Regions from separate parts of the Pseudomonas sp. E102 genome, predicted to be linked through region 2. Evidence: predicted binding sites of a transcription regulator. Region 2 holds the regulator's gene; each other region holds the start of a gene.

Region 1 (7,742 bases), 1.2 Mb from region 2:
TGAAGGAGCAGGCGTTCAAGAAGGTTGACTTCTCGGTCCAGACTGAATTGGTCACCGAGCCCGGCAGCGTGACCTTTTCCCTCAACGACACGCTGACCAACAATGGCGATTATCCAAAGGAATACCAGGCGCTCTATCACAGCAATTTCAGCACGCCATTCCTGGAGCAGGGGGCCCGCTTCGCCGCCCCGGTCAAACAGGTTTCGCCGTTCAACGACAAGGCCAAGGGCGACCTGAAGGATTGGACCACCTATCGAGCTCCCACCAAGGACTACGATGAAACCGTTTACAACGTCGTGCCTTACGCCGACGCCAAGGGCGATACGCTGACCGTCCTGCACAACAAGGCCGGTAGCCTCGGCGTTTCCGTGGGCTTCAATACCGGGACGCTTCCGGTGTTTTCCCTGTGGAAAAACACCGATACCCAAGGCCAGGGCTACGTGACCGGCTTGGAGCCAGGTACCAGTTTTTCCTATAACCGCCGCTACCAGCGTCCGCTGGGCCTGGTGCCCAGCATCGCACCGAAAGAGCGCAAGCAGTTCCAGATCCACTACAGTCTTCTGGCGGACAAGGGGGCCGTGGACAAAGCCCTCAAGCGCATTGATGACATCCAGGGCGATCGAAAAGTCGAGGTGCGAGACACACCGCTGGTGGACCTGAGCAAGCCGTGACCTGTTTCATGGCGTTGCGGGCCGGTATTGCAGGGCTTCGGCCAGGTGCTCGCGGCTGATCCGTTCCAACTGCTGAAGGTCGGCCAGCGTGCGGGCGACCTTCAGCAAGCGGTGGGCGGCTCGCAGCGACAGGGACAGTCGTTCGCAGGCGGTTTCCAGCCACGCCTCGTCGGTCGAGGACAGTTTGCAATGGCGGCGCAGCCCCGGTAGATCTAGGAATGCGTTGGCACAGCCTTGGCGGGTTTGCTGGCGTTCCCGGGCTTCGGCCACCCGCTCGGCCGCGGTGGCGGTGTCGTCACCCGGTTCGCCTTTGGGATTGAGCGCCGTGGCTTCCCGCGCCACAGTCAGGTGCAGGTCGATGCGGTCGAGCAAGGGGCCGGACAGCTTGTTGCGATAGCGCTGCACCATGTCCGGTGTGCACGAGCAGCGGCCGCTGGGCTCGCCAAGGTATCCACAGGGGCAGGGGTTCATGGCCGCTACCAACTGGAAGCGGGCCGGGAAGCGCACGCGATCGCGGGCGCGCGAAACCACGATATGCCCCGACTCCAAGGGCTCCCTCAAGACTTCCAATACCTTGCGATCAAACTCTGGAAGCTCGTCCAGGAACAGCACGCCGTGGTGGGCGAGGGTGATTTCCCCCGGTTGCGGCTTGGAGCCTCCACCCACCAGGGCAGGGCCGGACGCCGAATGGTGTGGCTGGCGGAACGGCCGTTGCGGCCAATGGCTCAAGGGCACGCAACTGGCGACCGACTGTATAGCCGCGACCTCCAGGGCCTCGCTTTCGGCCAGCGGTGGCAGCAACCCCGGCAAACGACTCGCCAGCAGCGTCTTGCCCGTACCGGGTGGGCCACTGAACAACAGATTGTGAGCTCCCGCTGCCGCGATCAGCAAGGCGCGCTTGGCTCCGGCTTGACCTTGTACTTCGCTGAGGTCGGGATAGGGTTTGCTGGCCGAGAGCAGCCCGTTGGACACAAAAGGCTCGACTGGGACGTGGCCGTTGAAATGCGCCACTGCTTCGAGCAGATGGTCCACGGCGATCACCTTCAGCCCTGACGCCAGGCAAGCTTCCTCGGCGTTGGCCCGGGGTACCAACAGCATGCGTCCAGCCTTGCGTGCCGCCAGCGCCGCGGGGAGCACGCCGCGTACCGGTCTCACGGCGCCGGACAATGCCAGTTCGCCGAGGCACTCCACGTCGTCCAGCATCAAGGTCGGCACCTGCACGCTGGCCGACAGGATTCCCAAGGCAATCGCCAGGTCGAACCGGCCTCCGTCCTTGGGGAGATCCGCTGGCGCCAGGTTCAGGGTGATGCGCCGCGCCGGGAAATTGAGCCCTGAATTGATGATCGCGCTGCGCACCCGGTCCTTGCTCTCCTTCACCGCCGCCTCCGGCAGGCCGACCATCGTCAGTGACGGCAAGCCGTTGGCCAGATGAACCTCAACGGTAACGGCAGGGGCTTCGACCCCCACTTGGGCGCGGCTGTGGACGATGGCGAGCGACATGAAGCGTTCCTTGACTGATGGAGAGCCGCATCCTGCGGCTCTTGAAGACTAGTCCGGGGAAACTGAGAGGGCGGGGCAATTGAAGGGGCAAATTTTCGCAGGATGTTGCGCAAGTGGGGGCATGAATGAACAACCGCCATTCAGGCGGTTGTTTTTCAATTGCCGTTACAGGCGGCGAGCCCCTGCCGGCGCTTTGGATGATCTGGTGGGCCTGGGACAAATCACGCGCTTAACGCCGCATCCCTGGCAAGAGGTGCTCACTCGTCCTTGGGGTCGAGTCGCGCCTCCAGCTCGGCCACCTTGGCTTCCAGGCTCTCCAGCCGTGCCCGGGTCCGGGCCAGCACGACCATCTGGCTGTCGAATTCTTCCCGGCTGACCAGGTCCAGTTTGCTGAACCCGCTTTGCAGCAGGGCCTTGAACTGGCTTTCGATTTCATTCTTGGGGAGTGGCGTGTCGCCGCTCAACAGGCGGGAGGCGTGGCCGCTCAGGGCGTCGAGGAGGTCTTTGGGCGCGAGCATGTCAGGTGTCCTGGAAACAATGGCGGGCAGTGTATCACGCAGTGTCTATAGTCAATTCGCGGCTCGGGTTGCACGCTTTTCGCGCACGGCCCCGGGCATCACCGCACCGTTGTTGTGCGTATCGCTGCGGTTCGTGGTTCGGCGCAGACCGGCGCAACGGGTAAAGGGTTGAAATCAGGGGGGTTGGGTACAGATGGCAAGCTTTCTGCTTAGTGGCTGGTGACCCATGCACTGATGCAGTCGCTGTGACGAATGCAGTGCAGCAGGCGGAGCGGGGAGTTTCGTCAGGAGTAGTCAGCTGGCACCGGTCGGGCAACTTGGGCCGACGACGCGTTACAAAGCCAGGCACTGCGCTTAGACTTGAGTCGGGTTTGTTTTCCTGGGGCAAGTCCACCAATTCGGGAGAGAGTTTCATGAAGCTAGTCACTGCCATCATCAAGCCGTTCAAGCTGGACGACGTACGCGAGTCGCTGTCCGAAATCGGCGTGCAGGGCATTACCGTTACTGAAGTCAAAGGCTTCGGTCGGCAGAAAGGCCATACCGAGCTGTATCGCGGCGCGGAATACGTGGTCGACTTCCTGCCCAAGGTGAAGATCGATGTCGCCATCGACGACAAGGATCTTGATCGGGTCATCGAGGCGATTACCAAGGCCGCCAACACCGGCAAGATTGGTGACGGAAAGATCTTCGTGGTCAATCTGGAACAGGCCATTCGCATCCGTACCGGCGAAACCGATACCGACGCTATCTAAGCCGTCAAACCCAACGCCCCAGGAGAAAACAATATGACTCTGCGTAAATTCGCAGGGCTAGGAGCCCTGTTGTCCTTCGTAATGCCTGGCCTGGCCATGGCGGAAGAAGCGGCAGCCCCAGTCCTCAACTCCGGCGACACTGCCTGGATGCTGACTGCCACGATTCTTGTCCTGTTCATGACCATCCCTGGCCTTGCGCTGTTCTACGGCGGCATGGTTCGGTCGAAAAACATTCTTTCGGTGATGATGCAGTGCTTCGCCATCACCGGTCTGATCAGCGTCCTGTGGGTCATCTACGGCTACAGCATCGCGTTCGACACCACTGGCATGGAACAGGGCGTCGTCAACTTCAATTCCTTCATCGGCGGCCTGGGCAAGGCATTCCTGGCGGGCGTCACCCCGGCCAGCCTGACCGGTCCGGCTGCATTGTTTCCAGAAGCGGTGTTCATCACCTTCCAGATGACCTTCGCCATCATCACCCCAGCGCTGATCGTCGGTGCCTTTGCCGAGCGGATGAAATTCTCCGCCATGCTGATCTTCATGGGCGTGTGGTTCACCCTGGTGTATGCGCCGATTGCGCACATGGTCTGGTCCGGCAACGGCGGCCTGATGTGGGATTGGGGCGTGCTGGACTTCGCCGGCGGCACCGTGGTGCATATCAACGCCGGTATCGCCGGTCTCGTAGCCTGTCTGGTATTGGGCAAGCGCAAAGGTTTCCCGACCACCCCAATGGCACCGCATAACCTGGGTTATACCCTGATGGGCGCGGCCATGCTGTGGGTAGGCTGGTTCGGCTTCAACGCCGGCTCCGCCGTCGCGGCCAACGGCACTGCCGGCATGGCGATGCTGGTCACCCAGATCGCCACGGCTGCCGCGGCACTGGGCTGGATGTTTGCCGAGTGGATCACCCACGGCAAGCCAAGCGCGCTGGGCATTGCCTCGGGCGTGGTGGCCGGCCTGGTTGCAATCACCCCGGCTGCCGGCACCGTGGGCCCGATGGGCGCGTTGGTCATCGGCCTGGCGGCGGGCGTGGTGTGCTTCTTCTGCGCCACCACCCTCAAGCGCAAGCTCGGCTATGACGACTCCCTGGATGCCTTCGGCGTACATGGCATCGGCGGTATCCTCGGGGCGATCCTGACCGGTGTATTCGCTGCACCGGCACTGGGTGGCTTCGGCACCGTGACCGATATCGGCGCACAAGTGTGGATTCAATTCAAAGGCGTGGGTTTCACCGTGATCTATACCGCGGTCGTGACCTTCATCATTCTCAAGGTACTGGACGCCGTCATGGGCCTGCGTGTCTCCGAGGAAGAAGAAGCCGTGGGCCTGGACTTGGCCCAGCACAACGAGCGTGGTTACAACCTGTAAGCAACGCGCAAAAAAAATGCCCGGTTCGCCGGGCATTTTTTTGTCTGGAATTTGTCATTGCTCACAAGGTTCGCCGGTTTTTTCCGACGCCTTTTGTTGTGTATACGACATGGGTTTTTCTACCGCCAAAGACTTACATCGAGGCAGGAATATTAGGCCCTTTGTTTTTTTCCAGAGCGCGCTAGAATGCGCGCCGAACGTGCGGAGATCTGTATGTGGCAACAGACGCTGATAACCCTGCGGGCGAGGCCCCGGGGCTTTCATCTGGTGACGGACGAGCTACTCGCCGGCCTGCCTGAACTCAAGGCATGTCGTGTCGGTCTGTTGCATCTGTGGCTGCAGCACACCTCGGCCTCGTTGACCATCAACGAGAACGCCGATCCGGCGGTACGTCGAGACTTCGAACGATTTTTCAATCGGCTGATCCCACAAGGAACCGTCGGCTATGAGCACAACGACGAAGGCCTGGACGACCTCCCGGCGCACTTCAAGGCCAGTGTGCTGGGATGTCAGCTCAGCCTTCCGGTGACGGCGGGACGGTTGGCGTTGGGTACCTGGCAAGGCGTTTATCTGGGCGAGCACCGAGATCATGGCGGTGCTCGTAAAGTCCTCGCCACCTTGCACGGTGAAGGGGCATGACCGCTGCTTGTCAGCGGATCTTGAATTTTTTCTGGCAGCCTTCGACAGATGGCGAAGCTGGGCTATAACTAATCTGCTTTTCGCAAGTCATGAGGTAGAACATGAGCGACGATGATCTGGAAAACGACGACCTCGAAGTAGGTGACGAAGACGAGACCGAAGAAGGCCTGGAAGCGGCGGCTGAAGATGTTGCCGACGACGAAGGTGCCGATGTTCCGGTCCCCACTGCCAAAGGCAAGGCCAAGGCAGCGGTATCAGTCGACGAGTTACCGAGCGTAGAGGCCAAGAACAAGGAGCGTGACGCGCTTGCCAAGGCCATGGAGGAATTCCTGGCCAGGGGCGGAAAGGTGCAGGAAGTGGAGGCCAACGTGGTCGCCGATCCGCCCAAGAAGCCCGACAACAAGTATGGCAGTCGCCCTATCTGAGCCTCTGTTTCTTGCTTGCTGAAAAAGCCCGCCGTCGCTGCGGGCTTTTTCATGGGCGGGATAAACTCCACGGACAGGCTCGGCCCTGTGGGAGCAAGCTCGCTCCCACAAGGTTCAGGGTTGGCTATGCCACGCCGCCAATAACCCTGGCAGTTCGGTCAGGCTGCGAATCTCCGCATCCGGTGCGTGATCGGCATCCCAGGCCTTGCCCATCGGGTTGAACCACACCGCACGCAGGCCGGCCTGCTGGGCGCCGGCGATGTCGTCGCCCGGGTGATCGCCTACATGCACGGCGGTCTGTGCCGTAGCACCGCCGCGCTGCAAGGCTTCCTCGAACAGTCTTGCGTCAGGCTTGGCGATGCCAATGTCCTCGGCGCACAGGGCAAACTTGAAATAATCCGCCAGCCCCAGGCGTCGCACGTCGGCGTTGCCGTTGGTGACGACGCCAAGTGCGAAATGATTGGCGAGGATTTCCAGGGTCGGCTGTACGTCTGGAAAGATCTCCAGTTGATGACGGGCATGCAGGAATGCTTCGAATCCTTGGTCCGCCAACTCAGAGGCTCGCCACTGGTCGTAGCCGGCATCTTGCAGCGCCCGGAACAGCACGCGCCTGCGCAACGCACTGATGCGGTGCTTGAGGTTCGGTTCTTCGCTGAGCACTTGGGCGCGGATCGCCCACAAGTGCTCCACGGGAAAATCGCCCAGGTCGGGTGCGTTGTCGGTCAGCCATTGACGTAGTACGGCTTCGGCGCTGGCGATCACCGGCGCGGTGTCCCACAGCGTGTCGTCCAGGTCGAAGGTGATGAGCTCGATGGTCATGATTCGTCGCCCTTGATGCGTTTGGCCCTGGGGTGGGCACTGTCATAGACCGTCGCCAGGTGCTGGAAATCCAGGTGGGTATAGATCTGGGTCGTCTTGATGTCCGAGTGGCCAAGCAGTTCCTGGACGGCACGCAGGTCCTGGGAAGATTCCAGCAGATGACTGGCGAACGAATGCCGGAGCATATGCGGGTGCAGGTTCTGACCGAGCTCCCGTTCGCCGGCGGCCTTGACCCGCAGCTGGATGGTACGTGGGCCCAGGCGTCGGCCTTGCAGGCTGACGAAGACCGCGTCATCGACGGGGTTGGTCAGCGCTCGTAGTGGCAACCAAAGCTCCAGGGCTTCGCGGGCCTTGCGGCCGATAGGCAGCAAGCGGGTCTTGCTGCCTTTACCGAGTACCTGAACCAGGCCGTCGGCCAAGTCCAATTGGTCCAGGTTCAGCCCCGTCAGCTCGGAAAGCCGCAGGCCTGAGGAGTAGAAGAGTTCGAGGATCGCCTGGTCCCGTCGCGCCATGAAATCATCCTCGACGGCGCCATCGAGCAATTGCAAGGCACGGTCGGTGTCGAGGGTCTTCGGCAACCGGCGTTCGCCCTTGGGGGGTGCCAGGCCTGTGGCTGGATCGTGATCGCACAGGCCCTCGCGATTGAGGTATTGATACAGGCCGCGCACCGCCGACAACAGTCGCGCCAGGCTGCGGGAGGATTGCCCTTGCTGATGCAGGCGAGCAACGAGGCTGCGCAGGCGCTGGATGTCGAGGGCCGACCAGTTGTCGATGTTTTGCTTCTGGCACCAGCCCCGCACCTTTTCGAGGTCACGACGGTAGGCCGACAGGGTGTGAGGGGACACCTGGCGCTCACTGCGCAGGTGTTCGCAGTAGGCGTCCAGTTGCCGCTCCATCATCAGCGTACCGAACGCAGCGAACCGGCAACCCGTGGCAGCACACGGCCGGTCACTTCGGCGATATAGCTCAGGAACAGCGTACCCACCGAGCTCTTGTAGTGCTGCGGATCGCGACTGGCGATGGCCAGCACGCCATGCACGCCTTGGTGGG
Region 2 (7,742 bases):
CTAGAAGGCCAAGGGTTTGTACGAAAAACAGCGCAGGCAGTTTGCGTGCAAACCCGATACCGAAAGCAGAATTTGAGTGGAGAACACCATGAGTGCAGTTCAGAGCGTCGGTCCGCAGGCATTGCCGGCACTGCAGGAGCAAGTCGAGCAGATTCTCGCCGAGGCCAAGCGACAAGGTGCCAGCGCCTGTGAGGTGGCGGTATCGCTGGAGCAGGGATTGTCGACTTCGGTGCGCCAGCGCGAAGTGGAAACCGTTGAGTTCAATCGGGATCAGGGTTTCGGCATTACCTTGTACGTAGGCCAGCGCAAGGGATCGGCCAGCACTTCGGCCAGCGGGCCCGACGCCATTCGCGAAACGGTGGCCGCGGCGCTGGCGATCGCCAAGCACACGTCCGAGGATGACGCCTCGGGGTTGGCCGATGCCGCCCTTATGTGCAAGGAACTGAAGGATTTCGATCTGTTCCACGCCTGGGACATCACGCCCGAGCAAGCCATCGAACAGGCGCTGCGCTGTGAGGCGGCGGCATTCGATGCCGACCGCCGGATCAAGAATGCCGACGGTACGACGCTCAATACGCACCAGGGTTGCCGGGTTTATGGCAACAGCCATGGCTTTATCGGCGGTTACGCTTCGACCCGTCACAGCCTCAGTTGTGTGATGATCGCCGAGGCGGACGGGCAGATGCAGCGCGACTACTGGTATGACGTCAGTCGCCAGGGCACGTTGCTGGCGGACCCGGTGAGCATCGGCCAGAAAGCCGCACAACGGGTAGCCAGCCGCTTGGGCGCGCGGCCGGTGCCGACCTGTGAGGTGCCGGTGTTGTTTTCTGCCGAGCTGGCCGGTGGTCTGTTTGGCAGCTTCCTGTCGGCGGTGTCTGGCGGCAACTTGTACCGCAAGTCGTCGTTCCTGGAAGGCGCGCTGGGGCAGAAGCTGTTCCCGGAGTGGATGACCATTGACGAGCGTCCGCACCTGATGCAGGCCATGGGCAGCTCGGCATTCGACGGCGATGGCCTGGCCACTTACGCCAAGCCGTTCGTGGAAAACGGCGAGCTGGTGTCCTACATCCTTGGTACCTATTCGGGCCGCAAACTCGGCATGCCGAGCACCGCCAACGCTGGCGGTGTGCATAACCTTTTCGTTACCCATGGCGAAGAAGACCAGGCGGCATTGCTTCGGCGCATGGGCCGGGGGCTGTTGGTAACGGAGTTGATGGGCCATGGGCTGAACATGGTGACCGGGGATTATTCCCGTGGCGCGGCGGGTTTCTGGGTCGAGAATGGCGAGATCCAGTTCCCGGTTCAGGAAGTCACCATCGCCGGAAACATGCGTGACATGTTCAAGCAGATCGTGGCGGTGGGGAATGATTTGGAGCTGCGCAGCAACATCCGCACGGGCTCGGTGTTGATCGAGCGGATGACCGTGGCGGGTAGCTGATACTCAAGGCCACAAAAAAAGGCGCGTCATTCATGTGGATGACGCGCCTTTTTTGTGTCGATTAGAGCTCATGGCAAGTCCGTTTTTGTGGCGAGGGAGCTTGTTCCGCTGAGCCGCGAAGCGGCCCCAACATCTTGCGGCCGCTGCGCACTGGAGCGCCAGCCCGGCCGAGCGGGAGCAAGCTCCCTCGCGACGAAATGGCCTTGGGTCCGGAGGAGTTATTCCCCCTCGTCGAAATAGTTGTTGATCAGCGCCACCAAGGCATCCATCGCCTCCTGGGCCTGTTCGCCCTCGGTGCTCAAGTGGATCTTGGTGCCCTTGCCAGCGGCGAGCATCATCATCGCCATGATGCTTTTACCATCGACGGTACTCTCAGGCGTGCGCCCGACCCGGATCGTGGTCTCAGGAAACTGACCCGCCACACCTACGAATTTCGCCGACGCTCGGGCATGCAAACCCAGCTTGTTGATGATTTCAATTTCACGAGCAGGCATCGCGGTGTGAATCCTTTAGCTGAGGTCGCGGTGGCGAACCTGGACGTTCTTCAGGGATTGTTGCAGGAGCTGACCCAGGCGTTCGGTCAGGTAGACGGAGCGGTGATGGCCACCCGTACAGCCAATGGCGATCGTGACGTAGGCGCGGTTGCTAGCGGCAAAGCGGGGCAGCCATTTGAGCAGGTAGCTGGAAATGTCCTGGTACATCTCTTCGACATCCGGCTGGGCGGCCAAGTAGTCGATTACCGGTTGGTCCAGCCCGGACTGCTCGCGCAGTTCCGGTTTCCAATAAGGGTTGGGTAAACAGCGGACATCGAACACCAGGTCGGCATCTACCGGCATTCCGCGTTTGAAACCGAACGATTCGACGAGAAAGGCCGTACCCGGTTCTGGCTGGTTCAGCAGGCGCAACTTGAGGGTGTCGCGCAGTTGATACAGGTTCAGGTTCGTGGTGTTGAGCTTGAGGTCCGCCAGGTCCGCGATGGGCCCGAGCAGTTGGCTTTCGTCATGGATCGCTTCGGCCAGGGAGCGGCTCGCATTGCTCAGTGGATGGCGCCGGCGAGTTTCGGAGAAACGCTTGAGCAAGGTTTCTTCGTCGGCATCCAGGTAGAGCACATCGCATTGGATATGGCGGCTGCGCACTTCCTCGAGCAGTTCGGGGAAGCGCGACAAGTGGCTGGGCAGGTTACGGGCATCGACCGACACGGCGACCAGCGGTTGCGCCAGTTCGGTGTGGATCAGGGCGCGCTCGGCCAACTCCGGAAGCAGGCCTGCCGGCAAGTTGTCGATGCAGTAGTAGCCGCTGTCCTCAAGCACATTGAGGGCGGTACTTTTACCGGAGCCGGAGCGGCCACTGACGATGATCATGCGCATGTTTAATGACCGTTCTGCTCGTCCAGGACAACCTGATACAAAGCGTCGTTACTCGTTGCGCTGCGCAGTCTTTCGCGCACTTCCTTGCGGTCCAGCATGCTGGCGATCTGGCGCAGCAGCTCAAGGTGCGCATCGGTCGCCGCTTCCGGAACCAGCAATACGAACAGCAGGTCGACCGGGGCGCCGTCGATGGCGTCGAAATCTATGGGCGCTTCAAGGTGCAGTAGCGCGCTGATCGGCGACGTACAGCCTTTGAGGCGGCAATGTGGAATGGCGATGCCGTTGCCAAAACCGGTGGAGCCTAGTTTTTCACGGGCGATAAGGGCCTCGAAGACGTCCTGCATTTCCAGATCCGGCACTTCGCGGTGGATCAGGTTGGCAATTTGTTCGAGGGCTTTCTTCTTACTGCCACCCGGCGCGTTCACCTGGGAACGGCCGGGGGTCAGGATGGTTTCTAGTCGGATCATGGATTGGGGGGGTTAACGACCGGTTGCGCCCTGGAGGAGGCTCTGGGTCTTTTCCTTATGCTTTTTGAGTTGGCGATCCAGCTTGTCGGTCAGCAGGTCAATCGCGGCATACATGTCATCATGCTCCGCATTGGCAACCACTTCTCCGCCGGGAATATGCAGTGTGGCTTCGATCTTCTGCTTCAGCTTTTCGACGTTCAGAATGACTTGCACGTTGGTGATCTTGTCGAAATGCCTCTCCAATCGGTCGAGTTTTTCGCCGATGTAGGTGCGCAGGGGTTCGGTCACTTCCAGTTGGTGTCCACTGATGTTGACTTGCATACAGCTTCTCCTTCGTTGCCAGTGCATAAAGCGGCAGGCTGGGTGCCTGCCACTGGAACGCTGTGGCGTGGCCTGTTACATCAACCGCTTGCGTTCGCTCGAAGGTGCGATCCCCAGGGATTCGCGGTATTTGGCGACGGTACGGCGGGCCACCTGAATGCCTTGTGCCTCCAGTAAACCAGCGATCTTGCTGTCACTCAACGGCTTTTTCTGATTTTCCGCAGCGACCAGTTTTTTGATGATCGCGCGGATGGCCGTGGACGAGCATTCGCCGCCTTCGGAGGTGCTGACGTGGCTGGAGAAAAAGTATTTCAATTCATAGATGCCCCGAGGGGTATGCATGAATTTCTGGGTGGTCACCCGTGAAATCGTCGATTCGTGCATGCCCACCGCCTCGGCAATGTCATGCAGGACCAACGGCTTCATCGCTTCGTCGCCATATTCCAGGAAGCCGCGCTGATGCTCGACGATCTGGGTGGCGACTTTCATCAGGGTTTCGTTGCGGCTCTGCAGGCTCTTGATGAACCAGCGCGCTTCCTGCAACTGGTTGCGCATGAAGGTGTTGTCGGCGCTGGTATCGGCGCGTTTGACGAAACCTGCGTACTGGGCGTTGACGCGCAGCTTGGGCATCGACTCCTGGTTGAGCTCCACCAGCCAGCGATCGTTGTGCTTGCGCACGATTACGTCGGGGACGACGTATTCGGGCTCGGTGGATTCGATCTGTGAGCCAGGACGCGGGTTGAGGCTTTGCACCAGCTCGATGACCTGGCGCAGTTCATCTTCCTTGAGCTTCATGCGACGCATCAGTTGGCTGTAGTCGCGTCCGCCCAAAAGGTCGATGTAATCGGTCACCAGGCGCTTGGCTTCGGCCAGCCACGGGGTTTTGGCGGGCAATTGGCGCAGCTGCAGCAACAGGCATTCGCCCAGGTTGCGAGCACCGATGCCGGCGGGTTCGAACTGCTGGATGCGATGCAAGACGGCTTCGATCTCGTCCAGCTCGATGTCGAGCTCGGGGTCGAAGGCTTCGAGGATTTCTTCCAGCGTCTCGTCCAGGTAACCCTGGTTGTTGATGCAATCGATCAGGGTCACGGCGATCAGGCGATCGGTATCGGACATCGGCGCCAGGTTCAGTTGCCAGAGCAGATGACTCTGCAAGCTCTCGCCGGCGGACGTGCGGGTAGTGAAATCCCATTCGTCGTCATCGCCGCTCGGCAGGCTGCTGGCGCTGGTCTGATAGACGTCTTCCCAAGCCGTGTCCACGGGCAGGTCGTTGGGAATGCGCTCGTTCCATTCGCCATCCTCAAGGTTGTCCACCGTGGGGGCGGCTTCCTGTTGGTAGGTTGGTTCCTGGATTTCCGGGGTGGTTTTCTGCTCGACATTGTCGGCCAGTGGATCGGTGTTGTCGAAGTCGTCGCCCTCTTCCTGGCGTTCGAGCATCGGATTGGATTCCAGGGCCTCTTGGATTTCCTGTTGCAGGTCCAGGGTCGACAATTGGAGCAGGCGGATGGCCTGTTGCAGCTGCGGTGTCATCGTCAGCTGCTGGCCCATTCTCAAGACTAGCGATGGTTTCATGGCAGGGGCTTAACACCTTATTTGCCGGCGCACATGCGCCATCCACTACAGGGCGCCGGAGCGCCAAACTTAAGCAAATTATATGCCTGAAACTGAAGTGTTTGCCTAGGGGGCGTCTTCAATTAATTGAGAGTGCCCACGGGTCGTCATCGGACATTCGGCGCCACCCAGGCCTTCGCCTGAGGCTTCGTGGCTTAAAGGCGGAACTCGTGGCCCAGATACACTTCCTTGACCAGCTCGTTGGCCAGGATGGTGGCCGAGTCGCCCTCGGCGATCAACTGGCCGTCGTTGACGATATAGGCGGTCTCGCAGATGTCCAGTGTCTCGCGCACGTTGTGGTCGGTGATCAGCACGCCGATCCCCTTGGCCTTGAGATGATGGATGATCTGCTTGATGTCGCCCACCGAAATCGGGTCTACGCCGGCGAAGGGTTCGTCGAGCAGAATGAATTTCGGCGCGGTAGCCAGGGCGCGGGCAATTTCCACGCGACGACGTTCGCCGCCGGACAGGCTCATGCCCAGGTTGTCGCGAATGTGGCTGATATGGAATTCCTGCAGCAGGCTCTCCAATTCCTGGCGGCGGCCGGCCTTGTCGAGCTCCTTGCGGGTCTCGAGGATGGCCATGATGTTGTCGGCCACCGACAGTTTGCGGAAGATCGACGCTTCTTGCGGCAGATAACCGATACCGGCCTTCGCCCGGCCGTGCATCGGCTGGTGGCTGACATCCAGGTCGTCGATCAGTACGCGGCCCTGGTCGGCCTGAACCAGCCCGACGATCATGTAGAAACAGGTTGTCTTGCCCGCGCCGTTGGGGCCGAGCAAGCCAACGATCTGGCCGCTGTCGATGGACAGGCTGACATCGCGCACAACCTGGCGGCTCTTGTAGCTCTTGGCCAGGTGCTGGGCTTTCAGAGTTGCCATTACTGCGCCTTCTGCTCGTCGGTTTTCTTTTTCGGCTGGATCACCATGTCGATCCGCGGACGCTGTTCGGTCACCTTGCTGCCAGTGGCACGGCCGGCGCTGGCCAGCTTCTTGACCGTGTCGTAGACGATCTTCTCGCCTTGGGTCACGTTGTTGTCCTTGTCGACGACCTTGGCGCGGTCGATCAATACAACGCGGTCCTGGGCGGCGTGATACTGGATGGTGACCCCGTAACCCTGCACAGGCTTGGTGTCGCCTGCGGTCTGCAACTGTTCGAAGTACGCCAGGTTGCCCACGGATGTCACTACGTCGATGTCGCCGGACTGGGTGCGGGTGATGGTGACGGTATTGCCGGTCACCTTCATCGAGCCCTGGGTAATGATCACGTCACCCTTATAGGTGGCGACACCGTTCTTGTCGTCCAGTTGCGCGTCGTCGGCCTGGATGCGGATAGGCTGGTCGCGGTCGTTGGGAAGGGCCCAGGCGCTCGCGCTTCCCAGTGCAGCGCCCAGACTGAGCAAAATAGGGAGGGTTTTAGCGAGCTTCATACTGTCCTCTTACTTTCGATAGCAGGTGTATCCTGCTTTCCTTCAAATACGCCTTCATTCCCACGCCGGTCGACACGCCGCCAGCGCCGTCGATTCTAACGGGTTGCTCGGTCTGCGCATATTCTCGCTGCGGGAAGACCGTCATGCGACTGCTGGTGATGATGGTCGTACGGTTCTTTTCATCGGTCCGTGCGATGCGCACCGAGTCGATCAGTTCGACTTCGGTGCCGCCGGGATTGACCTCGGCCCGTTCGCTCTGCACGTGCCATGGAAATTCGGTACCCCGGAACATGTTCAGGTCCGGTTTGGTCACCAGCGTGACGTCGCTGGCCTTTACATGATCGACCTTGTCGGCCGTCATCTCGTACTGCACCTTTCCGTCCGGCAGGTATTGCAGGGTATGCGTATTGGTCGCATACCAGTCGATGTCATTTTCCTCGACCTTGGCCGCGGGTTGGTCAAGGAAGCGTTCCGGGCTGATGTTCCAATAGCCCACCGCAGCGAAAATCGCGGCGATGCAGCTGAACACCAGAATGGTGCGAATCTTCTTGCTTAGCATAAATGGCTCACAAGTATGCGGCGTTGGCCGCTTCGAGGTGGCCCTGGGCACGCAGGATCAGTTCACAGAATTCACGGGCTGCACCTTCGCCGCCCCTTGCCGTGGTGACGCCATGGGCGTGCTCGCGCACGAACGCCGCTGCGTTGGCCACTGCCATGCCCAGGCCGACCCGACGGATGACCGGCAGGTCCGGCAGATCGTCGCCCAGGTAGGCGACCTGTTCATAGCTTAGATTGAGTTGGCCAAGGAGCTCGTCCAGAACCACCAGTTTGTCTTCGCGGCCCTGGTAAAGGTGGGGGATGCCCAGGTTCTTCGCCCGCCGTTCGACCACCGGGGTCTTGCGGCCGCTGATAATGGCCGTTTGCACGCCCGAGGCCATCAGCATCTTGATGCCTTGGCCGTCGAGTGTGTTGAAGGTCTTGAATTCGCTGCCGTCTTCGAGGAAATAAAGGCGGCCGTCGGTGAGTACACCGTCGACGTCGAATACGGCGAGCTTGATGGTCTTGCCCCGTTGCAGCAGGTCGGTCGTCATTACATTACTCCAGCACGCAGC
Region 3 (7,742 bases), 2.7 Mb from region 2:
AATCGATCAACGGCAGCAGGCCACGGCTGCGCACCACTTCCAACACCTGGCGCCATTGCTCGTGAGACAGGTCGAAGCCGGTCGGGTTGTGGCAGCACGCGTGCAGCAACACCACATCGCCTTTTGGCACCTGGCCCAGGTTGGCGAGCATTGCCTCGAAATCCAGGCGGTTGTCGGCGCCCACGTAGGGGTAATGACTGGCCTTGACGCCCGCGGCGGCGAAGATGGTTTCGTGGATCGGCCAGGTCGGGTTGCTCAACCAGACACCACGGCCCGGCAGGCACTGGGCGATGAAGTCGGCGCTCAAGCGCAGGGCGCCGGTGCCGCCTGGGGTCTGGGTGGCACCGGCGCGTTTGCCGGCGATCAACGGTGAATCGGCGCCCAGCACCAGCGCATTCATCAATTGGCCGAACGCGGCGTCGCCATGACCGCCGATGTAAGTCTTGGTGGACTGGCGATCCACCAGCCACTGCTCGGCCTGTTTCACTGACTGAAGAATCGGCGTCAGACCCTGGGCGTCCTTGTAGACACCAACGCCCAGGTCGAACTTGCCAGGGTTGCTGTCCGCCCCGTAGGCCTCCATCAGGCCCAGGATCGGGTCGCCGGGCACGCGGCCGATGGCATCGAAATGCATTACTTGCGGCCCTCGGCGGTCTTGGCCACTTCGTCGGTGCGAGCGGCCATGATGAAGTCGTTGCGGTGCAGGCCCTTGATCGAATGGCTCCACCAGGTGACGGTGACTTTGCCCCACTCGGTGAGCAGGCCCGGGTGATGACCTTCGGCCTCGGAGATCTCGCCGACGGCGTTGGTGAACGCTAGGGCGTGCTTGAAATTCTTGAACAGGAAAACCTTTTCCAGCTGCATCACGCCGTCGCGCACTTCGATGTTCCAGTCGGGAATCTGCTTGATCAGTACTGGAAGTTCTTCGTCGCTGACCTGTGGGGCATCGGCGCGGCAGGCTTCGCAATGGGCTTGGTTCAAAGTGGTCATGGTGGGTTCCCGGATCGGATATTTGGAAAACGTCGATGCAGCCACGCTAAAGCAAAGTCGCGAGGCGCAACAGACTCAATTGGAATCAAAACCAGCGGTTCACGCGGCTTTCGGTGGAAATTTCGGTGCGTGCAGGCCCAGTTCCCGCCCGCGCTTGACCATTCCCATGATGTCTTCGTGGGCCAGATCGAACAGGCGCTTGAGCTCGGGCAGCACGAAGTACACGGGTTGCAGGATGTCGATGCGGTAAGGCGTGCGCATGGCTTCCAGCGGATCGAAGGCCTGGTGCTCCGGCTCGTCTGACAGGCAGTACACGGTTTCCTTGGGCGACGAGAGAATGCCGCCGCCGTAGATGCGCCGGCCTTGCGGCGTCTGCACCAGGCCGAATTCGATGGTCATCCAATACAGACGCGCCAGGTAGACGCGTTCTTCCTTGGAGGCCTGTAGGCCGAGTTTGCCGTAGGTGTGGGTAAATTCAGCAAACCAGGGATTGGTCAGCAGAGGGCAGTGACCAAAGATCTCGTGGAAAATGTCCGGCTCTTGCAAGTAGTCCAGTTCTTCACGGGTACGAATAAAGGTCGCCACCGGAAACTGCTTGCTGGCGAGCAACTCGAAAAAGGTCTGGAAAGGGATTAGCGCGGGCACCCGGGCGACCTGCCAGCCCGTGGTCTCGCCCAGCACTTTGTTGACTTCCTCCAGCTGCGGGATGCGGTCATGGGGCAACCCCAGCTTGTCGATACCGTCCAGGTACTCCTGGCACGCACGGCCTTCGATGACTTTCAGCTGGCGGGTGATCAGCGTGTTCCACACTGCGTGTTCTTCAGCGGTGTAGTGGATAAAACCTTGCGCATCGGGCTCGCGGGCCACGTATTGCGTCTGCTTCATGCTGCTCTCCTGCTGATATCCCTCAAGGGGAAGATTTGTTTGTTGTTATCTCCAGCGATGCATAAGGGATAACCCAAACCAGGGGCAGGCGCAGCAGGGCTAGCTGGCCGAACAACCGCCAGTCATGCATAAAGTGTAAAGTTTACGTTACGTATTCTGGCGAGTCTCGGTGTTGCAGGTATTTTCGGCTGGGAAAGGTCCTCAAACTGTCACATAATCTTGACGGCTATTTGCGCCGCAGCGCAGAAAACTGTGGCGAGGAGCTAGCTCCCGCTGGGCTGCGCAGCAGCCCCAAAAAAACAGGGCCGCTTCGCGCCCCAGCGGGAGCAAGCTCCCTCGCCACAATGAATCAAACAAACCTTAAGTGAACAGCATCGGGCCTCTCATGCGTATCAAAGTCCATTGCCAGAACCGCATCGGCATCCTGCGGGACATTCTCAATCTGCTGGTGGAATACGGCATCAACGTCGCCCGGGGCGAGGTCGGTGGCGAGCATGGCAATGCGATCTACCTGCACTGCCCGAACCTGATCAACATCCAGTTCCAGGCGTTGCGTCCGAAGTTCGAAGGCATCGCCGGGGTGTTCGGCGTCAAGCGCGTAGGGCTGATGCCGAGCGAGCGTCGGCACATGGAGCTCAATGCCTTGCTTGGCGCCTTGGAGTTTCCGGTGTTGTCCATCGACATGGGCGGCTCCATCGTCGCGGCCAACCGGGCGGCGGCGCAGTTGCTCGGGGTGCGGGTCGACGAGGTGCCGGGGATTCCCTTGTCCCGCTACGCCGAGGACTTCGACCTGCCGGAACTGGTGCGCGCCAACCAATCGCGGATCAATGGCCTGCGGGTCAAGGTCAAGGGCGATGTGTTCCTGGCGGACATCGCGCCGCTCCAATCGGAGCACGACGACAGCGAGGCGATGGCCGGCGCGGTGCTGACCTTGCACCGCGCCGACCGGGTGGGCGAGCGCATCTATAACGTGCGCAAGCAGGAACTGCGCGGCTTCGACAGTATTTTCCAGAGTTCGAAGGTAATGGCGGCGGTGGTCCGCGAGGCCCGGCGCATGGCGCCGCTGGACGCGCCGCTATTGATAGAAGGCGAAACCGGAACCGGCAAGGAATTGCTGGCCCGTGCCTGTCACCTGGCAAGCCCACGGGGGCAATCGCCGTTGATGGCGCTCAACTGCGCCGGATTACCGGAGTCCATGGCCGAGACTGAACTGTTCGGCTACGGGCCCGGCGCCTTCGAAGGGGCGCGGGCCGAAGGCAAGCTCGGGCTGCTGGAGCTGACGGCGGGCGGTACGCTGTTTCTCGACGGTGTCGGAGAAATGAGTCCGCGCTTGCAAGTGAAATTGCTGCGTTTCCTACAGGACGGTTGCTTCCGCCGCGTAGGCAGTGACGAAGAGGTCTACCTGGATGTCAGGGTGATCTGCGCGACCCAGGTCGATTTGTCCGAACTCTGTGCCCGGGGAGAATTCCGTCAAGATTTGTACCATCGCCTGAATGTGCTTTCTCTGCACATCCCGCCGCTGCGCGAATGCCTCGACGGGCTGGCCCCGCTGGTCGAGCATTTCCTCGACCAGGCCAGTCGCCAGATTGGCTGCCCACTGCCAAGACTGGCCCCAGCGGCGATGGACCGGCTCAGTCATTACCACTGGCCAGGCAATGTCCGGCAACTGGAAAACGTGCTGTTCCAGGCCGTTTCCCTATGCGACGGCGGGAAGGTCAAGGCCGAACACATTCGCCTGCCGGACTACGGCGTGCGCCAACCCCTCGGTGACTTTTCCCTCGACGGAGGGCTGGACGAGATCGTCGGCCGTTTCGAGAAGGCCGTGCTCGAGCGCCTGTATTCCGAACACCCGAGCAGCCGGCAACTGGGCAAGCGGCTGGGGGTTTCCCATACGACGATTGCCAATAAGTTGCGTGAGTATGAGGTGGGCAAAGAACCCGGCATGTGATGATAGACGCTTCGTGGCGAGGGAGCTGCTCCCGCTCGGTTGCGTAGCAATCGCCAAAAGTGTGGGGCCGCTACGCCCGAGGCGTCGGACCGGCCCAGCGGGAGCAAGCTCCCTCGCCACGGGGCGTCTATTTGATCAGGTTAGGCGGACACTTGCCGTAAGCGGCACGACACCGCCGGTTTTTCGTCTTCGATACGTTTCCATAATCCCTTTCAATTCCGCCAAGCCCTTTATTTACCGGCCCCACCAGCGTCAGAAATAAGTTGGTCTGCAATTTGCTTAAGGCTGTGCAACACAGCAGTGGGCGGCAAACGTCCGGCATGCAGAGGAACGACAGTGGACAAGTACCTTTATGTGGCAATGACCGGCGCCAGCCAGAACGCACTGGCGCAACGGGCCCATGCCAACAACCTGGCGAACATCTCCACCAATGGTTTTCAGAAAGACCTGGAGCAGGCACGTTCGATGCCGGTGTTCGGCGACAGCTTTCCGGCGCGGGCGTTTGCCATGTCCGAGCGGCCTGCCACTGACTTCACCCCGGGAGCACTGGTTGAAACCGGTCGCGACCTGGACGTGGCGGTCAGCGGGCCGGGCTGGATGGCCGTGCAGAATCCCGACGGCGGTGAAAGCTACGTGCGTACCGGCAGCCTCAACGTTGACGCCCTGGGTGTGCTGCGGGCCGGCAACGGCATGCCGGTAATGGGCAATGGCGGTCCGATCGCCGTGCCACCAGAGCAGAAAATCGAAATCGGCCAGGACGGCACCATCAGCATTCGCGCCATGGGCGAAGGCCCGCGGGTGATGGCTGAGGTGGACCGAATCAAACTGGTCAACCCTGACCTCAAGAACATGACCAAGGGCCTCGACGGCTCGATCCGTACCAAGGACGGCCAGCCCGCGCCCATCGATGCCAACGTACAACTGGTGTCGGGCTTCCAGGAAGCGAGCAACGTCAATGCCGTGGATGAAATGACTTCGGTGCTGGCCCTGGCCAAGCAGTTTGAGCTTCACGTCAAGATGATGAACACCGCCAAAGAAGGCGATGAGGCCATGGCTCGGGTCTTGCAGATCTAATCACTAATTACAGCGCTGCGCCGAAAAACAGGCGTGAGAGGAGAATCGAATGCTTCCGGCTCTTTGGGTTGCCAAAACAGGTCTGTCCGCCCAGGACACAAACCTGTCCACCATTTCCAACAACCTGGCGAACGTCTCGACCACGGGTTTCAAACGTGATCGCGCCGAGTTCCAGGACCTGCTCTACCAGGTAAAACGCCAGCCAGGCGCCCAGTCGACCCAGGACAGCGAATTGCCGTCGGGCCTGCAAGTGGGTACCGGTGTGCGCATCGTCGGCACGCAGAAAAACTTCAACGCCGGCAGCCTGCAGACCACCGAGCAGCCGCTGGACATGGCCATCGACGGTCGCGGTTTCTTCCAGATCCTGCAGCCGGACGGCACCACGTCCTACACCCGTGACGGTACCTTCCACCTCGATTCCAATGGCCAGATCGTCAACGCCAGTGGTTTCGCCCTGGAACCGGCCATCATCATCCCGAACGATGCCCAGACCTTCACCGTGGGCCGCGACGGCACCGTGTCCATCACCGTGGCGGGCAACCCGGCCTCCCAGGTGATCGGCAACCTGCAGACCGCCGATTTCATTAACCCGGCCGGCCTGCAAGCGGTGGGTAACAACCTGTTCATGGAAACCGCTGCCAGCGGCGCGCCACAAGTCGGCACGCCTGGCCTGAACGGCTTCGGCACCACGCTGCAGAACACCCTGGAAACGTCGAACGTGAGCACCGTTGAGGAGATGGTCAACATGATCACCACCCAGCGCGCCTACGAGATGAACTCCAAAGTCATCTCCACCGCCGACCAGATGCTCTCGTTCGTCACGCAGAACCTGTAATCGCGTCGCAACATTCGTCATCACGTAGACAGGGCGGCTCCAGGGTCGCCTGCAACACCAAGAGGTAGGGTCATGAATCGCTTCGTATCTGTTCTGGCATTGAGTGGGATCACCGCATTGGCGGGCTGTGTCGCGCCAACGCCAAGGCCCAATGACCCGTACTACGCTCCGGTGTTGCCGCGCACACCGTTGCCGGCGGCGGCCAATAACGGTTCGATCTACCAGGCCGGTTTCGAGCAGAATCTGTACAGCGATCGCAAGGCTTTCCGGGTCGGTGACATCATCACCATCACCCTGAACGAGCGGACCCAGGCCAGCAAGAACGCCAACTCGCAGATCGACAAGACCAGCGAGACCAGCGTCGGCCTGACATCGCTGTTCGGCTCGGGCCTGACCACCAACAATCCGATCGGCAGCAACGATCTCAGCCTCAACGCCGGCTATGGCGCCGACCGTGCCACCAAGGGCGACAGCAAGTCGGGACAGAGCAACAGCCTGACCGGTTCGATCACCGTGACGGTGGCCGACGTCCTGCCCAACGGCATCATCGTCGTACGGGGTGAAAAGTGGCTGACGCTCAACACCGGTGACGAACTGGTACGCATCGCCGGCATGGTTCGGGCCGATGACATCGCCACCGATAACACCGTTTCGTCCACTCGCGTGGCCGATGCGCGCATCACCTATTCGGGCACTGGTGCCTTTGCCGATGCGAGTCAGCCAGGTTGGTTCGACCGCTTCTTCCTCAGCCCGAAGTTCCCTTTCTAGGTGATCAAGTTGAATCTTAAACAGCTGTTGATCGGTGCCCTGGTGATGTCGGCAGCCTTCAGCGCTCAAGCCGAGCGCCTGAAGGACATCGCCAGTATTTCCGGCGTGCGTTCCAACCAGTTGATCGGCTACGGCCTGGTCGTTGGCCTCAATGGCACCGGTGACCAGACCACACAGACACCGTTTACCCTGCAGACCTTCAACAACATGCTGTCGCAGTTCGGCATCAAGGTGCCGGCGGGCTCCGGCAACGTGCAGTTGAAAAACGTTGCGGCGGTGTCGGTCAGTGCCGATCTGCCGGCCTTCGCCAAGCCCGGCCAGCAGGTGGACATCACCGTTTCGTCCATCGGTAACTCCAAGAGCTTGCGCGGCGGCACCTTGTTGCTGACCCCGCTCAAGGGTATCGACGGCAACGTCTACGCCATCGCCCAGGGCAACCTGGTGGTGGGCGGTTTCGATGCCGAAGGGCGCGACGGTTCGAAGATCACCGTCAACGTTCCGTCGGCCGGGCGCATCCCTGGCGGCGCGTCGGTTGAACGTGCGGTGCCGAGCGGTTTCAACCAGGGCAACAGCCTGACGCTGAACCTCAATCGTTCCGACTTCACCACGGCCAAGCGCATCGTCGACAAGATCAATGACATGCTCGGCCCAGGCGTGGCCCAGGCAATCGACGGCGGTTCGATCCGCGTCACCGCGCCACTGGATCCGAGCCAGCGGGTCGACTACCTGTCGATCCTGGAAAACCTCGAAGTCGACCCGGGCCAGGCGGTGGCGAAAGTCATCATCAACTCGCGCACCGGCACCATCGTGATTGGCCAGAACGTCAAGGTTTCGCCAGCCGCCGTGACCCACGGCAGCCTGACCGTGACCATCACCGAAGACCCGATCGTCAGCCAGCCGGGCCCATTGTCCAACGGCCAGACCGCCGTGGTCCCGCGTTCACGGGTCAATGCCGAGCAGGAAGCCAAGCCGATGTTCAAGTTCGGTCCGGGCACGACCCTGGATGAAATCGTCCGGGCGGTGAACCAGGTCGGCGCGGCACCGGGCGACCTGATGGCGATTCTCGAAGCCTTGAAGCAGGCCGGCGCGTTGCAAGCCGACCTGATCGTGATTTAAGGAAAGCGGTCATGGTGGATATGCGCAAAGGCGCCTTGATCAGTGGGGATTCAGCGTCCTATTCGGACCTCAATCGCCTCAATCAGCTCAAGGTCGGCGACAAGAACAGCGAAGGCAACCTGCGCA
Region 4 (7,742 bases), 2.7 Mb from region 2:
GGCGCGGCGATGGTACTGGTGTTGCCGGCGATTACCGCGCTGCTGGTGGTCAACATCGCCTTCGGCGTGATGACCCGGGCGGCGCCGCAGTTGAACATCTTTTCCATCGGCTTCCCGCTGACCCTGGTGCTGGGCATGGTGATTTTCTGGGTCAGCCTGGGGGACATTCTCAATCAGTATCAGCCGTTGGCCACCCAGGCCTTGCAGCTGTTACGCGACATGGCACAGGCGCGCTGAACCATGGCCGAGAGCGAAAGCGGTCAGGATAAAACAGAAGACCCCACCGAGAAACGCAAGAAGCAGTCCCGGGAAAAGGGCGAGATTGCCCGTTCCAAGGAGCTCAACACCCTGGCGATCATGCTCGCCGGTGCCGGTGGCTTGCTGATTTACGGTGGCGGACTGGCGTTGGATCTGCTGGAAATCATGCGGTTGAATTTTTCCTTGCCTCGCGAGGTATTGCTCACGCCGGGCGCTATGACGCAGTACCTGTTGCATTCGGGCAAGATCGCGATGCTTGCAATGCAACCGGTGCTCATTTTTCTGCTGTTGGCGGCTTTCATCGGCCCGATTTCCCTGGGCGGATGGCTGTTCGCCGCCGGTAGCCTGGCACCGAAGTTCAGCCGGATGAATCCGGCCGCCGGTATCAAGCGCATGTTTTCCACCACGGCGTTGATGGAACTGCTCAAGGCTTTCGGAAAATTTCTCCTGGTGTTGTTCGTCGCGCTGGCGGTGTTGCAGGCCGATATCGACGATCTGCTGCGCATTGCCCATGAGCCGCTGGAGCAAGCCATCATCCATAGCGTGCAGTTGGTCGGCTGGAGCACCTTGTGGATGGCTTGCGGGCTGATCCTCATCGCCGCCATCGACGTGCCGATCCAGCTCTACCAGAGCAAGCAGAAATTGATGATGACCAAGCAGGAGGTGCGCGACGAGTACAAGGACTCGGAGGGCAAGCCGGAGGTCAAGCAGCGGATCCGCCAGTTGCAGCGCGAGGTTTCCCAGCGGCGGATGATGGCGGCGATTCCCGACGCCGACGTGGTCATCACCAACCCGACTCACTATGCCGTCGCGCTCAAGTACGATCCCGACAAGGGCAATGCGCCGGTCCTGCTGGCCAAGGGCAGCGATTTCCTGGCGTTGAAGATTCGCGAGATCGCCGTCGCCAACGAAGTGATGCTGCTCGAATCTCCGGCATTGGCGCGGTCGATCTACTACTCCACCGAGCTTGACCAGGAAATCCCGGGAGGCTTGTACCTCGCCGTCGCCCAGGTGCTGGCCTACGTCTACCAGATCCGCCAGCACCGCGCCGGCAAGGCCAAGCGGCCAGAACCGCTCAAGGACCTGCCCATCCCGCCGGATTTGCGCCGCGATTCCTGAACCAAGGTGCCAAAGCCCCTGTGGGAGCGAGCTTGCTCGCGATAGCGGTCTTCCAGTCAACGCTCGCACAAACTGACCCTCCGCCATCGCGAGCAAGCTCGCTCCCACAGGTCGGCATCCCTTGAAAGCCTCTATTTCAACCTCCCGCGAAAGTTGGAAAGCTTCTTGCAATACCCCGCCTGCGCCCCTTCCGGGCGTCAAAAGTTTGCTTCCAGGAACGGGGAATATTGGTGGATCGCTCTCAGTTACTCAGCACCGCTCGCAGCAACGTCGTAGACCTCAGCAGGGGCAATCTGGGCGTGCCGCTGTTGCTGCTGGTCCTGCTCGCCATGATGATGCTGCCGGTACCGCCGTTCCTGCTGGACGTGTTCTTCACGTTCAACCTCGCCTTGTCGATCGTGGTGCTGCTGGTGTGCGTATACGCCCTGCGCCCATTGGACTTCGCCGTCTTCCCGACCATCCTGCTGGTGGCGACGCTGTTGCGCCTGGCGCTGAACGTGGCGTCCACCCGGGTGGTGATGATTCACGGTCACGAGGGGCACCAGGCCGCCGGTAAGGTGATCCAGGCCTTCGGCGAAGTGGTGATCGGCGGCAACTACGTGGTCGGTATCGTGGTCTTTGCCATCTTGATGATCATTAACTTCGTCGTGGTGACCAAGGGCGCCGGGCGGATTTCCGAGGTGAGCGCGCGTTTCACCCTCGACGCGATGCCTGGAAAGCAGATGGCGATCGACGCTGACCTCAATGCCGGCTTGATCGATCAGAGCCAGGCCAAGCTGCGCCGTCTCGAAGTAGCCCAGGAAGCCGAGTTCTACGGGTCCATGGACGGTGCAAGTAAGTTTGTCCGCGGTGACGCCATCGCCGGCCTGCTGATCCTGTTCATCAACCTGATTGGCGGCATGGCCGTCGGTATCTTCCAGCACGGCATGGCTTTCGGCGACGCCGGCAAGGTCTACGCGTTGCTGACCATCGGTGACGGTTTGGTGGCGCAATTGCCATCACTGTTGTTATCCACAGCGGCGGCGATCATGGTGACCCGTGCTTCGGGCTCCGAAGACATGGGCAAGCAGATCAATCGCCAGATGTTCGCGTCGCCCAAGGCCCTGGCCGTGGCGGCCGGCCTGATGGCGGTGATGGGTCTCGTGCCGGGAATGCCGCACTTTTCTTTCCTGAGCATGGCGGCCTTGGCCGCGGGTGGCGCGTACCTGTTCTGGAAGAAGCAGAACGTGCAGAAGGTCCAGGCGCTGGAAGAGGTCAAGCGCCAGCAGGAACTGCTGCCGTCGCCAGCGCGTGCCATGGAAACCAAGGAATTGGGTTGGGATGACGTGACGCCGATCGACATGATCGGCCTGGAAGTCGGCTACCGCTTGATTCCATTGGTCGATCGCAACCAGGGCGGTCAGTTGCTGGCGCGGATCAAGGGCGTGCGCAAGAAGCTGTCCCAGGATCTGGGCTTCCTCATGCCCACCGTCCACATTCGCGACAACCTCGACCTGGCGCCGAGCGCCTATCGCCTGACGCTCATGGGCGTGATCCTGGCGGAAGCCGAGATCTACCCGGACCGCGAGCTGGCGATCAACCCAGGGCAGGTCTACGGTTCGCTCAACGGCATTACCGCCAAGGATCCGGCTTTCGGCCTGGAAGCGGTGTGGATCGAAATCAGCCAGCGGGCCCAGGCCCAGTCCCTCGGTTATACCGTGGTGGACGCCAGCACGGTCGTGGCGACCCACTTGAACCAGATTCTCTACAAGCATTCCAGCGAGCTGATCGGTCACGAAGAAGTCCAGCAACTGCTGCAAGTACTGGCCAAAGGCTCGCCGAAACTGGCTGAAGAATTGGTGCCGGGCGTGGTTTCGTTGTCCCAATTGCTCAAGGTGTTGCAGGCGCTGCTGGCCGAACAGGTTCCGGTGCGCGACATACGCAGCATTGCCGAAGCGATCGCCAACAACGCTTCGAAGAGTCAAGATACCGCCGCTCTGGTGGCTGCGGTGCGGGTCGGCGTATCCCGCGCAATCGTCCAAAGCATTGTAGGCACTGAGTCTGAGCTGCCTGTGATCACTCTGGAACCAAGGTTGGAACAGATATTGCTCAATAGTCTGCAGAAGGCAGGACAAGGCTCGGAAGAGGGTGTTCTGCTGGAGCCAAGCATGGCCGAGAAGCTGCAGCGTTCGCTGATCGAAGCAGCCCAGCGGCAAGAGATGCAAGGCCAACCGGTGATCCTGCTGGTGGCCGGTCCGATTCGCGCGATGCTTTCGCGGTTCGGGCGCCTCGCGGTCCCGGGGCTGCATGTGCTGGCGTACCAGGAAATACCGGACAACAAGCAAGTGACCATCGTTGCGACAGTAGGGCCCAACGGCTGAGGTAGTGGTTTATGCAAGTGAAGCGTTTTTTCGCCGCCGATATGCGTCAGGCCATGAAACTGGTTCGTGACGAGCTGGGCGCTGAAGCAGCCATCATCGGCAACCGTCGTATCGCCGGCGGTGTCGAGCTGACGGCGGCCCTGGACTACAAATTGTCGGCGCTGGCCCCTCGCGTTCCGAACATGGAGCTCGAGGACGAGCTGCGCAAGACTCAGTCGCGCATCGCCAGCGCCCAGGCCGAGTTGAGCCTGCGCAGCAGCGAAGGCTCGGCCAGCGCGGGCACCAATCGTCAATTGTTCGCCGGCCAGCCACTGACCGCAGGCCTGCCGCTGACCGCTGCCGAACCGCTGATCGAGCCGACGCCGGCCGAACCGCGTCGTCCGGCACCGGTACCCGTTGCCGCAGCCGCGGGCGTTGATCCCCGTGCCCTGGACTCGATGCGCTTCGAACTCAACAGCCTGCGCGAGCTGATGGAAGTCCAGCTCGGCTCGCTGGCCTGGAACCAACTGCAAGGCAGCCGTCCGGCCCAGGCCAACCTGTGGCGTCGCCTGCAACGCATTGGCCTGTCCGGCCCGCTGGCGCGCGACCTGCTGGCATTGATCAGCGACATCGACGAGCCTCGCCAGGCCTGGCGCATGCTGCTTGCGCACCTGGCGCGGATGATCGCCACGCCGGAAGTCGAGCCACTGGAAGAGGGCGGAGTAATCGCCATGGTCGGCCCGGCCGGCATGGGCAAGACCACCACTCTGGCCAAGCTCGCGGCCCGTTATGTACTCAAGTACGGCGCCCAGAGTATCGCCCTGGTGAGCATGGACAGTTTCCGCATCGGTGCCCAGGAGCAACTCAAGACCTTGGGCCGGATCCTCAATGTGTCGGTGACCCATGTGGATCCGGGCCAGTCCCTGGCCCAGGCGCTGGAACCGCTGATGCGCAAGCGCGTCGTACTGATCGACACCGCCGGCCTGCAAGCCAGCGATCCGGCCCTGCGCATGCAGCTGGAAAGCCTGGCCGGGCGTGGCATCAAGTCAAAAAATTATCTCGTGTTGGCAACCACCAGCCAGAAACAGGTTCTAACCGCCGCATACCACAGTTACAAACGCTGCGGGCTGGCCGGCTGCATCCTGACTAAGCTGGACGAAACGGCAAGCCTGGGCGAGGTGTTGAGCCTGGCGATCGGTCATGAACTACCGGTGGCCTACCTGACCGACGGGCCGCGGATCCCGGATGATTTGCATCTGCCGCGCCGTCATCAACTGGTCAGTCGTGCCGTGAGTGTGCAAATGCAGGAAGAACCCAGCGAAGAAGCCATGGCTGACATGTTCGCTGATATCTACCACAGCCCGACCAAGCAGGTTGGCTGAGGTATTCATGAATATTTTTTGTACCTACATCGATGGTCTGCCATGCATTGTTCCGTATGTGAACGCGCAGCCAGTAATGTGGCCTCCGTCTAAGTAAGACAAGGTAAAGAACGAACATGGGCAGCATGCATCCCGTACAGGTGATCGCGGTGACCGGCGGCAAAGGTGGCGTCGGGAAGACTAACGTGTCAGTGAACTTGTCCCTGGCTCTGGCAGAGCTTGGCCGACGGGTCATGCTGCTGGACGCCGACCTGGGCCTGGCGAACGTCGACGTGCTGCTGGGGCTCACACCCAAGCGCACGCTGGCGGACGTGATCGAAGGGCGCTGTGAATTGCGCGACGTGCTGTTGCAAGGCCCCGGCGGGATTCGCATCGTGCCGGCCGCCTCCGGCACCCAGAGCATGGTTCACCTGACCCCGGCGCAGCACGCCGGCCTGATCCAGGCCTTCAGCGACATCGGTGACAACCTCGATGTGCTGGTGATCGACACGGCAGCCGGTATCGGTGACTCGGTGGTCAGTTTCGTGCGCGCCGCCCAGGAAGTGTTGCTGGTGGTCTGCGACGAACCGACGTCGATCACCGACGCCTACGCGCTGATCAAACTGCTTAACCGCGACTATGGCATGAACCGCTTTCGCGTCCTGGCCAACATGGCCCAAAGCCCACAGGAAGGACGCAACCTGTTCGCCAAGTTGACCAAGGTCACGGATCGCTTCCTGGACGTCGCCCTGCAATACGTCGGCGCAGTGCCTTACGACGAAAGCGTACGCAAGGCTGTCCAGAAGCAACGTGCCGTTTATGAAGCTTTTCCTCGTTCCAAATGCGCCCTGGCGTTCAAGGCGATCGCCCAGAAGGTCGACACCTGGCCGCTGCCGGCCAACCCACGTGGGCATCTGGAATTTTTCGTCGAGCGTCTCGTGCAACAAACAGCAGGGCCCGTGTTATGACAGCCAGCGGTTACAACCATCTCTACAAAAAATCGGCACGGGACGCCCAGTACGAATTGATCGAGCGTTACGCGCCACTGGTCAAGCGCATCGCCTACCACTTGCTGGCGCGTTTGCCGGCCAGTGTCCAGGTCGAGGACTTGATCCAGGCGGGCATGATCGGCCTGCTCGAAGTGTCGAACAAATACGACGCGAGCAAGGGCGCCAGTTTCGAGACATACGCCGGTATCCGTATCCGCGGGGCGATGCTCGATGAGGTCCGCAAGGGCGACTGGGCGCCGCGTTCGGTGCATCGCAACACCCGCATGGTCAGCGACGCGATTCGTGCGATTGAAGCGAAAACCGGGCGAGACGCTAAAGATCACGAGGTTGCGGCCGAACTCCAGTTGAGTCTCGATGATTATTACGGGATTTTGAACGATACCTTGGGCAGTCGCCTGTTCAGTTTCGACGACCTGTTGCAGGACGGCGAACACGAAGGGCTGCACGAGGACGGCGCGAGTGCTCACATGGAGCCGTCGCGCGACCTGGAAGATGAACGTTTCCAGAGCGCCCTGGCGGATGCGATTGCCAATTTGCCGGAGCGTGAGCGACTGGTCTTGGCGCTGTACTACGACGAAGAGCTGAACCTCAAGGAAATCGGTGAAGTCCTGGGGGTAAGCGAATCGCGGGTCAGCCAGTTACATAGCCAGTGCGCGGCCCGCTTGCGGGGGCGTTTGGGGGAGTGGCGAGCGCGCTGACGAGCAGTGTGGGGACGCTGCGAGCGGGGCTGGCATGGCGTATGCCGGGCCAGTCTCCATCCGTTGTGCTCCATACCGTTGTCGAGTGTTGTGCCGGATTGATTGAAATGGCGCGTCTAGGTGCTGGGCGCGTTTAAGACTGCTTGGAGGTCGAATTGGACAAGAACATGAAAATCCTCATCGTTGATGACTTCTCAACGATGCGGCGGATCATAAAAAACCTGTTGCGTGACCTCGGGTTCACCAACACGGTCGAGGCCGACGATGGCACAACCGCCATTCCGGTCCTCAACAGCGGGAGCATCGACTTTCTGGTGACTGACTGGAACATGCCTGGCATGACCGGTATCGACTTGCTGCGCCACGTGCGCGCCGACGAAAAACTCAAGCACCTCCCGGTGCTGATGGTCACTGCCGAAGCCAAGCGCGAGCAGATCATCGAAGCGGCCCAGGCCGGTGTGAACGGCTATGTGGTCAAACCCTTCACGGCCCAGGCGTTGAAAGAGAAGATCGAAAAAATCTTCGAACGCATCGGTTAACGGCGCCACGGGGGAGCTATGGACAACGAATCTTCAATGGGCGATTTCGAATCGACCCTGAAAAAACATGCCCGCGAACTGGTAGACAGCCTTGAAAAGGGCCGCTTCGGCGATGCGGTTCAAATGATTCATGAGCTCAACCAGACCCGTGATCGCGGTCTGTACCAGGAAGTCGGCAAGCTCACCCGTGAACTGCACAGCGCGATCGTCAATTTCCAGATCGATCCGAACATGCCGCAGGCCGAGGAAGTCTCGCAGATCACCGACGCCACCGAGCGCCTGGGTTATGTGGTCAAGCTGACCGAAGCCGCAGCGAACCGCACCATGGACCTGGTGGAAAGCGCAACGCCCCTGGTCAACGGCCTGAGCGAGGAAGCCCAGGCGTTGAGCACCGATTGGGGACGGTTCATGCGTCGCG

Evidence for each region. The regulator sigma-54, encoded in region 2, starts transcription at its own class of promoters, with help from an activator protein. The targets are predictions, from matches to a motif close to ANTGGCATNNANNTTGCTNT.
Region 1: the regulator sigma-54 is predicted to act here: its motif matches at 2,882-2,901, upstream of glnK (P-II family nitrogen regulator).
Region 3: the regulator sigma-54 is predicted to act here: its motif matches at 4,086-4,105, upstream of DOCECA_RS04145 (flagellar basal body rod protein FlgF).
Region 4: the regulator sigma-54 is predicted to act here: its motif matches at 1,530-1,549, upstream of flhA (flagellar biosynthesis protein FlhA).

What each region holds. Positions count from the first base shown of each region.
Region 1 is NZ_CP084025.1:5,169,228-5,176,969, forward strand. It holds gene DOCECA_RS23255 (aldose 1-epimerase family protein) at 1-671, shown strand, start outside; gene DOCECA_RS23260 (YifB family Mg chelatase-like AAA ATPase) at 678-2,171, opposite strand; gene DOCECA_RS23265 (accessory factor UbiK family protein) at 2,429-2,689, opposite strand; gene glnK (P-II family nitrogen regulator) at 3,103-3,441, shown strand; gene DOCECA_RS23275 (ammonium transporter) at 3,475-4,809, shown strand; gene DOCECA_RS23280 (secondary thiamine-phosphate synthase enzyme YjbQ) at 5,023-5,448, shown strand; gene sutA (transcriptional regulator SutA) at 5,550-5,873, shown strand; gene DOCECA_RS23290 (HAD family hydrolase) at 5,988-6,692, opposite strand; gene xerC (tyrosine recombinase XerC) at 6,689-7,588, opposite strand; gene DOCECA_RS23300 (DUF484 family protein) at 7,591-7,742, opposite strand, start outside.
Region 2 is NZ_CP084025.1:3,947,815-3,955,556, reverse strand. It holds gene pmbA (metalloprotease PmbA) at 89-1,435, shown strand; gene DOCECA_RS18125 (HPr family phosphocarrier protein) at 1,654-1,929, opposite strand; gene rapZ (RNase adapter RapZ) at 1,945-2,802, opposite strand; gene ptsN (PTS IIA-like nitrogen regulatory protein PtsN) at 2,805-3,269, opposite strand; gene hpf (ribosome hibernation-promoting factor, HPF/YfiA family) at 3,282-3,590, opposite strand; gene DOCECA_RS18105 (RNA polymerase factor sigma-54) at 3,666-5,162, opposite strand; gene lptB (LPS export ABC transporter ATP-binding protein) at 5,357-6,082, opposite strand; gene lptA (lipopolysaccharide transport periplasmic protein LptA) at 6,082-6,630, opposite strand; gene lptC (LPS export ABC transporter periplasmic protein LptC) at 6,617-7,189, opposite strand; gene DOCECA_RS18085 (KdsC family phosphatase) at 7,197-7,721, opposite strand; gene DOCECA_RS18080 (KpsF/GutQ family sugar-phosphate isomerase) at 7,721-7,742, opposite strand, start outside.
Region 3 is NZ_CP084025.1:862,787-870,528, forward strand. It holds gene DOCECA_RS04125 (amino acid aminotransferase) at 1-634, opposite strand, end outside; gene DOCECA_RS04130 (4a-hydroxytetrahydrobiopterin dehydratase) at 634-990, opposite strand; gene phhA (phenylalanine 4-monooxygenase) at 1,090-1,875, opposite strand; gene DOCECA_RS04140 (sigma-54-dependent transcriptional regulator) at 2,261-3,823, shown strand; gene DOCECA_RS04145 (flagellar basal body rod protein FlgF) at 4,160-4,897, shown strand; gene flgG (flagellar basal-body rod protein FlgG) at 4,947-5,732, shown strand; gene flgH (flagellar basal body L-ring protein FlgH) at 5,805-6,500, shown strand; gene DOCECA_RS04160 (flagellar basal body P-ring protein FlgI) at 6,546-7,616, shown strand; gene flgJ (flagellar assembly peptidoglycan hydrolase FlgJ) at 7,631-7,742, shown strand, end outside.
Region 4 is NZ_CP084025.1:912,356-920,097, forward strand. It holds gene fliR (flagellar biosynthetic protein FliR) at 1-237, shown strand, start outside; gene flhB (flagellar biosynthesis protein FlhB) at 241-1,377, shown strand; gene flhA (flagellar biosynthesis protein FlhA) at 1,608-3,737, shown strand; gene flhF (flagellar biosynthesis protein FlhF) at 3,749-5,098, shown strand; gene fleN (flagellar synthesis regulator FleN) at 5,215-6,045, shown strand; gene fliA (RNA polymerase sigma factor FliA) at 6,042-6,785, shown strand; gene DOCECA_RS04380 (chemotaxis response regulator CheY) at 6,953-7,324, shown strand; gene DOCECA_RS04385 (protein phosphatase CheZ) at 7,343-7,742, shown strand, end outside.